2 regions of the Parapedomonas caeni genome follow, and region 2 is predicted to be linked to the other one. Evidence: predicted binding sites of a transcription regulator. Region 2 holds the regulator's gene; the other holds the start of a gene.
What was found. Region 2 encodes LexA, which represses DNA repair genes until DNA is damaged. Its sites were predicted from a motif close to GTTCCNCNCTTGTTCT; they were not measured.

Region 1: the regulator LexA is predicted to act here: its motif matches at 2,177-2,192, upstream of ABU113_RS00500 (PA0069 family radical SAM protein).

What each region holds. Positions count from the first base shown of each region.
Region 1 is NZ_JBEUDS010000001.1:115,918-120,302, reverse strand. Features, by position in the region: gene ABU113_RS00515 (GNAT family N-acetyltransferase) at 1-414, opposite strand, end outside; gene ABU113_RS00510 (YheT family hydrolase) at 534-1,529, opposite strand; gene ABU113_RS00505 (VOC family protein) at 1,572-2,084, opposite strand; gene ABU113_RS00500 (PA0069 family radical SAM protein) at 2,217-3,287, shown strand; gene ABU113_RS00495 (energy transducer TonB) at 3,796-4,278, shown strand.
Region 2 is NZ_JBEUDS010000003.1:97,705-102,089, forward strand. Features, by position in the region: gene ABU113_RS03590 (ComEC/Rec2 family competence protein) at 1-1,677, shown strand, start outside; gene lexA (transcriptional repressor LexA) at 1,671-2,399, opposite strand; gene ABU113_RS03600 (molybdopterin molybdotransferase MoeA) at 2,455-3,660, opposite strand; gene moaC (cyclic pyranopterin monophosphate synthase MoaC) at 3,654-4,133, opposite strand; gene trpC (indole-3-glycerol phosphate synthase TrpC) at 4,130-4,385, opposite strand, start outside.

The DNA.
Region 1 (4,385 bases), on a different contig from region 2:
GGTGAAGCTGACCAGGCTGTCCGCGCCCAGCTTGTCGAGACCGAGGCGAACCACCGCCGCCGCCATTTCACCGGCATAGCCCTGCCCCCAGTGGGAGGCCCGCACGGCATAGAGCAGCTCGATGCAGGCCTCGTCCTCGATGGTCGTCCGCTTCAGGCCGCAATAGCCGATGAAGGTGTCGGAGAATTCCAGCCGGAACGTCCACACACCGAAGCCATGCTGCAACCAATGGTCGCGGCATCGCTCGATGAAGCCGCGGGTCTCGTCCTCGCCGAGCGGCTCGCCGGTCGCCGACAGGGTCCGCATGACGACCGGATCCCGGTGCAGCAGCCGCAGTCCCTCGAAATCGTCGTCGGACATCGGTCCGGCCACCAGCCGGGCGGTGGAAAAACGCTCGGGCACGCGCGCGATCACGATGCGACCCCCAAAGTCAGAACGGGTGCCGGCTGATCCCGGCATCCTTTTTCTTTGCAACGCGGGAGCGGCACCGCCGCAGCGTCGCCCCGATCGACCGGGCCGGTCGACCGCGATGCCTATACCATGGATTGCAGGAAGCGCAGCACCAGCCGGTCGTGCCAGGGCACCGGGTCGTCCGCCGCATGGAAGCCGCAGTGGCCGCCGCCGGGGGTGATGACCGGCAGCAGCGCCGGATTGGCGCCCCAGTCGACCGCGCGATAGCCGGCCACCGGCACCCAGGGATCGTCGGCGGCATGGACCACCAGGGTCGGCAGGCGGATGTGCCGCAGATGCGGCGCCGAGGCCGTATGGGCATAGAGATCGTCGGCACTGGCGAAGCCATGCATCGCCGCCGCCACCTTGCCATCATAGTCGCGGATCGAGCGGATGGCGCGCGCCGACGCCTCCAGCGCCGGGTCGAGCGCGCAGGCCAGCGCCGCGCGTTTGAGGCCGGCCACCAGGTGGCGCTGGTAGAGCCGGTTGCGCGGCCTCTCAAGCGCGCGCGCCGCCGCCGCCGGCAGGATCGGCGCGCAGATGCTGATACCGCCGCGCAGCAGCGGGCTCGGCCGGGGTTGCCGCAGGGTGTTGAGCGTCAGGTTGCCCCCCAGCGAATAGCCGAACAGCACCACCCCCTGCCCGGTGATCGTGCCCGGCAACTGGGCCAGCACCGCCTCGATGTCCGCCGCCAGATTGGAATGGTAGAGCGTGGCGCTGGCGGGCGCGCAGTCGCCGGCGCCGCGCAGATTCAGCCGCAGCACCGGATAGCCGGCGGCGAGCAGATAGGCGGCACTGGCACACTGCATCTGGCCATCAGCGTCGCCGGTCAGCCCGTGAATGACGATCACCAGCGGCGGGCCGGCGCCGGCCGGCGGCGCTGGCCGATGCAGCCAGCCTGACAAGGCGTCGCGCTCGTTGGCGGCAACAAAGCGCAGATGCTGGCCCGGCCAGGGGGACAGATCGACCGGACGCGGCGCCAGGGTGTTGCGCAGCGTCTGCAGGTCCGCGCCCCACCACGGCGGGCGCGGCCGGAACGGCGGCATGTCGAACGGCAGGACGGCGGATGGCGAGGTCATCAGGCGTCGTTGTCCACCAATGGCGCGCCGGCCGCAAGGCCGTCAGAGGTAGCGCACCGGGTCGGTACCGTCCCACCCCGCCGCGCTGTCGCGCACCATGGCGTAGAAATTCACCAGCATGTCGGCCGGCGGATACAGCTCGATCATGTGGCCGAGCGCCGCACGGGTATCGACCATGGCGAACTCGACGCCCGCCGTGGTCAGCGCCCGCATCGCGGTCGGAAAGCCGCGCGCGGCATAGTCGGCCAGTGTCGCGTCCATGTCGGGGGCAAAGCGGGCCATGTGGTGCAGCCCCTCCTCGTGGGCGGCGTACATGTCGCGACAGGCCGACGGATCGTCGCCATGCTGCTGCATCAGCTCCACCATCACGTTGCCGGCCTGGCCATAGGCGGAACTGTGGTCGAACCGGCCCTGCTCGCCGCGATACTGGCACCAGGTGAGCGGGATATGCTTGAGGACAAAGAACGGCCCCAAGCCGAACTCCCGCGCGAACCGCGCGGCCGCCTCGTCGACATCCGCCACATGATAGGCGATCTGGATCACCCCGCTCGACATGATCTCCCCTCCCCGTCGGTTGTTTTGTCCAGCCTAGCGCAACGCCAAGGCGACCGTACCTGCCATTTAGGCGAAGCGTGGCCGGCGCATTTGTTCTTTCTTTGTTCTATTTGACGCGCTAGGATCGGCGCCATGGCCCAGCCCCTGCCCGATCGCCTGCATCATGGTCGCGGCGCCGTCAGCAATCCGACGAGCGCCCGGATGCGCACGCTGGCGCGCGAGGCCGAGCCCGATCGGTGGGACGAGGAGGAGCCGCCGCCGCTGGCCACCAGCGTCACCGTCGAGCAGCCGCGCACCATTATCAGCCGCAACAGCTCGCCCGACATTCCGTTCGACCGCTCGATCAACGCCTATCGCGGCTGCGAACATGGCTGCATCTACTGCTTCGCCCGGCCGACCCACGCCTATCACGACCTGTCGCCAGGGCTGGATTTCGAAACCCGGCTGTTCGCCAAGCCCGACGCCGCACGCCTGCTGGCGGCGGAACTGGGCCGGCGCGGCTACACGCCCGCGCCCATTGCCATGGGCACCAATACCGACCCCTACCAGCCGATCGAGCGGCAATGGCGGATCACCCGCCAGCTGCTGGAGGTGCTGGCGGCCTGGGGACACCCGGCCACCATCACCACCAAAAGCCATCTGGTGACCCGCGATATCGACATCCTGGCGCCAATGGCGGCACGCCGGCTGGTCAGCGTCAACATCTCGATCACCACGCTCGACCCGCGCCTGGCCCGTGCCATGGAGCCCCGCGCGGCGACGCCGCGCCGCCGGCTCGACGCCATCCGGGCCCTGAGTGATGCCGGCATTCCGACCAGCGTCTTCGTCTCACCAATCATCCCGGCGCTCAACGACCATGAGATCGAACGCATCCTGTCGGCCGCCGCCGAGGCCGGTGCGCGCGGCGCCGCGTCGATCCCGCTGCGGCTGCCGCATGAGGTGCGCGGCCTGTTCGAGGACTGGCTGGCCAAGACCTACCCCGACCGGGCCCGCCATGTGATGACCCTGCAGCACGACATCCGTGGCGGCCGGGCCAACGATCCGCGCTTTGGCGAGCGGATGCGCGGCAGCGGCCCCTATGCCGAGGCGATCCGCGCCCGGTTCAGTGCCGCCTGCCGCCGACTGGGGCTGGACCGTGCGCCGGCGCCGCTGGCGCTCGACCAGTTCCATTGCCCCGACTGCCCGCAGCTCGAATTGTTCTAGCGTCGCAACTGCACTGCTGGTCGCATGCGTGCAGAGGATTTTAACAGGCATCCCGTATGTTCAGATGTCAGCCAGCCTGTCGCCATGCCGGCAGGCCTGCGTGTTTCCGGGCGTTCTTGCCCCCCGAGGTTGAGCCGCTCCCGACTATGCTCTCTGTCGGTTGCCTGCTCGACGAATGACCGAAGTTCCTCTCGGTCATTGCCCCTTGCCTTGAGCGGGAGAGCGCCCCTCTCCCGCTCCTTTTCCCGAGACCGCTCGTCCCCGCCGCGCCGCTGACGAGTCGCGACCCATGCGACCCCATACAGCACACCGGCAACACACCTCCAGCGCCTCCAGGGGGCTCCATTCGTCAATTTTATCTCGTTATTTTTCAATGAATTACAAAAAATGTGCAATGCTGAATTACTGAACTACATTTTTAGTGTTGTACTTCACTAATACACCTGCTATCAGAATGGCACACACCGCGTTGAGTGCCCCACACACAGCAGATTGCAGGAGACACACCATGTTGAAGACCATCACCACCGCCGCCGCCGCCCTTCTCACCGCCGGCGTTTTCCTCGGCGCCGCTACCGGCCCCGCCTTCGCGGGCGACGCCGCGTCCCACAGCGTTCATGGCTGGAGCAAGAAGGTCGAGGCCCGCCTCAACGACGCGCTGACCTACCCGGCCGCCGGCTATCGCCATGAGGAGCAGGGCACGGCGGAAGTGAAGCTGACCATCGCGCCGTCCGGCCGGATCATCAGCGCCGAGCTGGCAAGCTCAAGCGGCTCGGCCCTGCTTGACAAGCAAGCGCTGCGGACCGTCGCCGCGCTGAACCCGCTGCCGGCGATGCCGACGTCGGAGAATGCGCCGCGCACCGTGCTGATGCGGATGAACTTCGGCGTTGCCCACACCCCCGAGCAGGCCCAGCGGCTGCAACAGGCCTTCGATGACGCCACCCCGAAGGCTGCCCAGTACGCCCAGTCGGAAACGCCGAACCTGAATTGACTTCCTCGCTCTTGCTTACCGGCTGCCGGTTGACCCCCCGGCTCATTGCCCAAGCAAGACTCACTGGCGGGAGAGAGGTTCCTCCTCTCCCGCCATTTTTTTGCGTT
Region 2 (4,385 bases):
GTGGCGCTGCGGGCGTCACTGCGGCCACCGGGCGGCCCGAGCGCACCAGGGGGCTATGACTTCGGCCGGGTCGCGTGGTTCCACCAGATCGGTGCGACCGGGTTCGTGCTGGGGCCGGTTACGGTGACCGCGATCGCGCCGCCGCCGCTCGGCTGGACGCGGCGGCTTGAGGCTGCCCGTGCCGGCCTGACCGCCCGGCTGCGTGGCGGCGTGGGGGGCGAGGCCGGCGGCGTGGCGGCGGCCCTGGTCACGGGGGATCGCAGCGGCGTCGCGCCGGACGTGACCGCGGCCATGCGCGACAGCGGGCTGGCGCATCTGCTGGCGATATCGGGTCTGCACATCGCCATTGTCAGTGGCGGCGTGTTCCTGCTCCTGCGCCGGTTGCTGTGCCTGAGCCCGTGGATCGCCCTGCACTGGCCGGTGAAGGCGATCGCGGCGACGATGGCCGCGTCCGCCGCCGTGGGCTATACGCTGATTGCCGGTGCCAGCCTGCCCACCGTGCGCAGCTGCATCGCCACGCTGATCGTGCTGGCCGGCGTGCTGATGGGGCGCCAGGCGATCAGCCTGCGGCTGATCGCGGCGGCGGCGGTGCTTATCCTGGTGGTGCGCCCGGAAGGGCTGCTCAGCCCCAGCTTTCAACTCTCGTTCGCTGCCGTCACCGGGCTGGTGGCGCTGTATCAATCGGGATTCGCGGCGCGCTGGCTGGCCGGAGGGCCGGAGGATGGCCTCGTCACGCGGGGGTGGCGGTGGCTGGGCGGGCTGCTCGCCAGTGGCGCCGTCGCCGAGGTGGCGCTGGCGCCGTTCGCGCTGTTCCACTTCAACCAGACCGGTGTCTATGGGCTGGTCGCCAACCTGGTCGCCATCCCGCTCACCAGTTTCTGGATCATGCCGCTGCTGGTGCTTGTGGTGGTGCTGGAACCGTTCGGGCTGGCCGACCCCTTATACATGCTGCTTGGCTATGGCATCGACCTGTTGCTCGCCACCGCCCGCGAGGTTGCCGGTTGGCCGGGCGCGGTGGCACGCTGGCGGCTGCTGCCGCCTTGGGCGTTCGTGATGATGGTGCTGGGGCTGTTGTGGCTGGCGCTGTGGCGAACCCGCGCGCGGTGGCTGGGGTTGCTACTGCTGGCGTCCGGCGCGCTCGTCGCCTGGGCGGCGCCGGTGCCGGATCTGTACATCAGCGACGATGGCCGGCTGCTGGCGGTGCGCGGCGAGGACGGACGGCTGGCCTTCTCGACCCTGCGCGCCGGGCGCTTCGCGCGGATGAGCTGGCTGGAGGAGGAGGGGCAGGCGGAGGATGCGCCGGCGCAGCGGCTGGCTGACATCGCGGGTACCGCACGGGTGGATCAGGACTGCGGACCGGCGGTGTGCCGGGTGGCGTTGCACCGCGGCGACCGGGTGTGGCAGGTGGCGCAGATCAACGCCTGGCTGCCCTACCGCGAGCTGGGCTGGCTGTGCGCGCAATCGGATGTTGTGGTGGCTGCCCGCCGGCTGCCGGCGTGGTGCGCGCCACGTCTCTACCGCTTCGACCGCGCGGCGCTATCGCGCACCGGCGCGGTGACGTTGCGCTTCCTCGACGACGGATCGGTGCGGACACAAACCACGGCGGCCGGGCGCGGCCGGCATCCGTGGAACGTGGCGCCAGCGGGCGCGGGGACGAGTCTCAAGGCACCTCAGTAACGGCGCATCAGGCCGACCAGCTTGCCCTGCACCCGCACCCGTTTCGGTTCATAGACCTGGCTCTTGTGGGAGGGGTTGGCGGCCTCCAGCCGGACCTTGCCGTCCTTGCGGCGCAGGGTCTTCAGCGTGGCTTCCTGGCTGTCGACCAGGGCCACGACGATATCGCCGTCGAGCGCGGTGTCGGCCTTGCGGATGATGGCATAATCACCGTCGAAGATGCCGGCCTCGATCATCGAGTCGCCGGAGACTTCCAGCGCATAATGCTCGCCCGCGCCCACCAGCGCCGGCGGCACCGCCAGCAGCGTATCGCCCTCCAGCGCCTCGATCGGCGTGCCGGCGGCGATCTTGCCGTGCAGCGGGATCTCCAGGAACGTCGCGGCCGCCGGCGCGCTGGCCGGCGCCTTGGCCTTGCCGAAGCTGCCGCGCACCACGTTTTCGGCCGAGGCGATGGCGGCCTCGCGGTCGGTCGCCAGCGTCGGCTTGGGCGTGCCGCGCCTGGGCGCCGCCGCCTCCGGCAGCCGCAGCACTTCCAGCGCGCGGGCGCGGTTGGGCAGGCGGCGGATGAAATCGCGTTCCACCAGCGCGTTGATCAGCCGGTGGACGCCCGACTTGGACTTCAGCCCCAGCGCCTCCTTCATCTCCTCGAACGACGGCGAAATGCCGTCCGCTTCCAGGCGGTTGTGGATGAAGATCAGCAGATCATGTTGTTTGCGCGTCAGCATACGCTATTCCTTGTGGAACGAACAAGGAACGTTCTACTAAGGTTCTGCTGGCGCGTCAATCGTCGCCGAGGGGGAGAAAGCGGATTTCCGCACCCGCTGGCCGCCCCGGCGCGTGGGCCGGGTGCAGGGCCAGCGCGTTGGCGGCGGCAAGCGGCACCAGCAGACTGCTGTCCTGCTGGCCCAGCGGCGTCACCCGCCAGCCACCGCCATCCCGCTCCACCCGCGCGCGCATGAAATGATCGCGCTCGCCGTTGGGCTTCAGCGGCGCGTCCAGCCGGCCGGTCAGCCAGCGGTCCGCCGGGGCGTGCGGGCTCAGGAACCGCCGGACCAGCGGCAGCAGGAACAGCCGGGCGCAGACGAACGCCGACACCGGGTTGCCCGGCAGGCCGAGTACGACGGCGCGGCCGCGCTGGCCGAGCATCATCGGCTTGCCCGGCCGCATGGCGATCTTCCAGAAGTCAATGTCGGCGCCGGCGGCCAGCAAGGCCGCCTGCACATGGTCATGGTCGCCCACCGAGGCGCCGCCGACGGTGACCAGGATGTCGGCCTCGCTGCTGGCGGCGATGGCATCGCGGATGACCTCGGGCCGGTCGGGCAGGATGCCGGGGTCGCGCACTTCGGCGCCGGCCTGGCGCAGCAGGGCCGCCAGCATGATGCCGTTGGAGTTGACGATCTGGTCCGGCCCCGGCGTCTGGCCGGCCGGCACCAGCTCGTCACCGGTGGACAGCAGTGTTACCCGTGGGCGGCGGGCGACGGGGAGGGCGGCGTGCCCCCCGGCGGCGGCGAGGCCCAGCCGGGCCGGCGTCAGCCGGTCGCCGGCGCGGATCAGCGTGTCGCCGGCGCAAAAGTCGAGACCGGCGGCGCGGATGTGCCGGCCGGGGGCGCCGGGTCCGTCGCCGGTGAGAATGACCCGCGACCCGTCGGCGCGGGTATCTTCCTGCACCACCACGGTGTCGGCGCCGTCGGGCAGCGGCGCGCCGGTGAAAATGCGCACCGCCTCGCCAGGTCCGAGATGGCCGGGATAGCGCCGCCCGGCGGCGGACTCGCCGATCAGTCGCAGGGGGTGGTCAGGCGCGAGGTCGGCAAAGCGCACGGCATAACCGTCCATGGCGGCAGCGGCGAACGGCGGCTGGGTGAGCAGCGCCGTGACGTCGGCGGCGGCATGACGGTCCAGCGCGTCGGACAGCGGCACGGTCTCGCAGGCCAGTGGCTGCGGCGCCAGCGCCAGCACCCGCGCCAGCGCGTCCGGGACGCTCAGCACGGCGCCGTCCAGTCGCCGGACTTGCCGCCGGTCTTGGCGAGCAGGCGCACCCCCTCGATGCGCATGGCTTTGTCCACCGCCTTGGCCATGTCGTAGACGGTGAGCAGCGCGACGCTGGCGGCGGTGAGTGCTTCCATCTCGACGCCGGTCTGGCCCTGGGTCTTGGCGGTGGCGGTGACCTCGATCACCCAGTCGTCCGGGTGCAGCGTGAAGTCGATGCCGACCCTGGAGAGCGGCAGCGGGTGGCACAGCGGGATCAGCTCGGCGGTTTTCTTCGCCGCCATGATGCCGGCGACCCGCGCCACCGCCAGCACGTCGCCCTTGGCGATGGCGTTGTCGCGCACCGCCTCGAAGGCCGCCCGCGACATCAGGATCATGCCGGTAGCGACGGCGACGCGTTGCGTCACCGGCTTGCCCGACACATCGACCATGGCGGCCTGGCCGCCGGCGTCGACGTGGGAGAGGGTGCTCACGCCGCCAGACCGAGCAGGGCGCGGGTGGCGGCGGTGACGTCGGCCTGCGCCATCAGGGATTCGCCCACCAGGAAGGTGGTGACGCCGCGCGCCGCCAGCGTGTCGAGGTCGGCCTTGGTTTTCAGCCCGCTTTCGCCCACCAGCAGATAGCCCTGCGGCAGCAGGCCGGCGAGTTCGATGGTGGTGTTGATGTCGACCACCAGGGTTTTCAGGTTGCGGTTGTTGATGCCGAGCAGGCGGGTATTGAGCCGG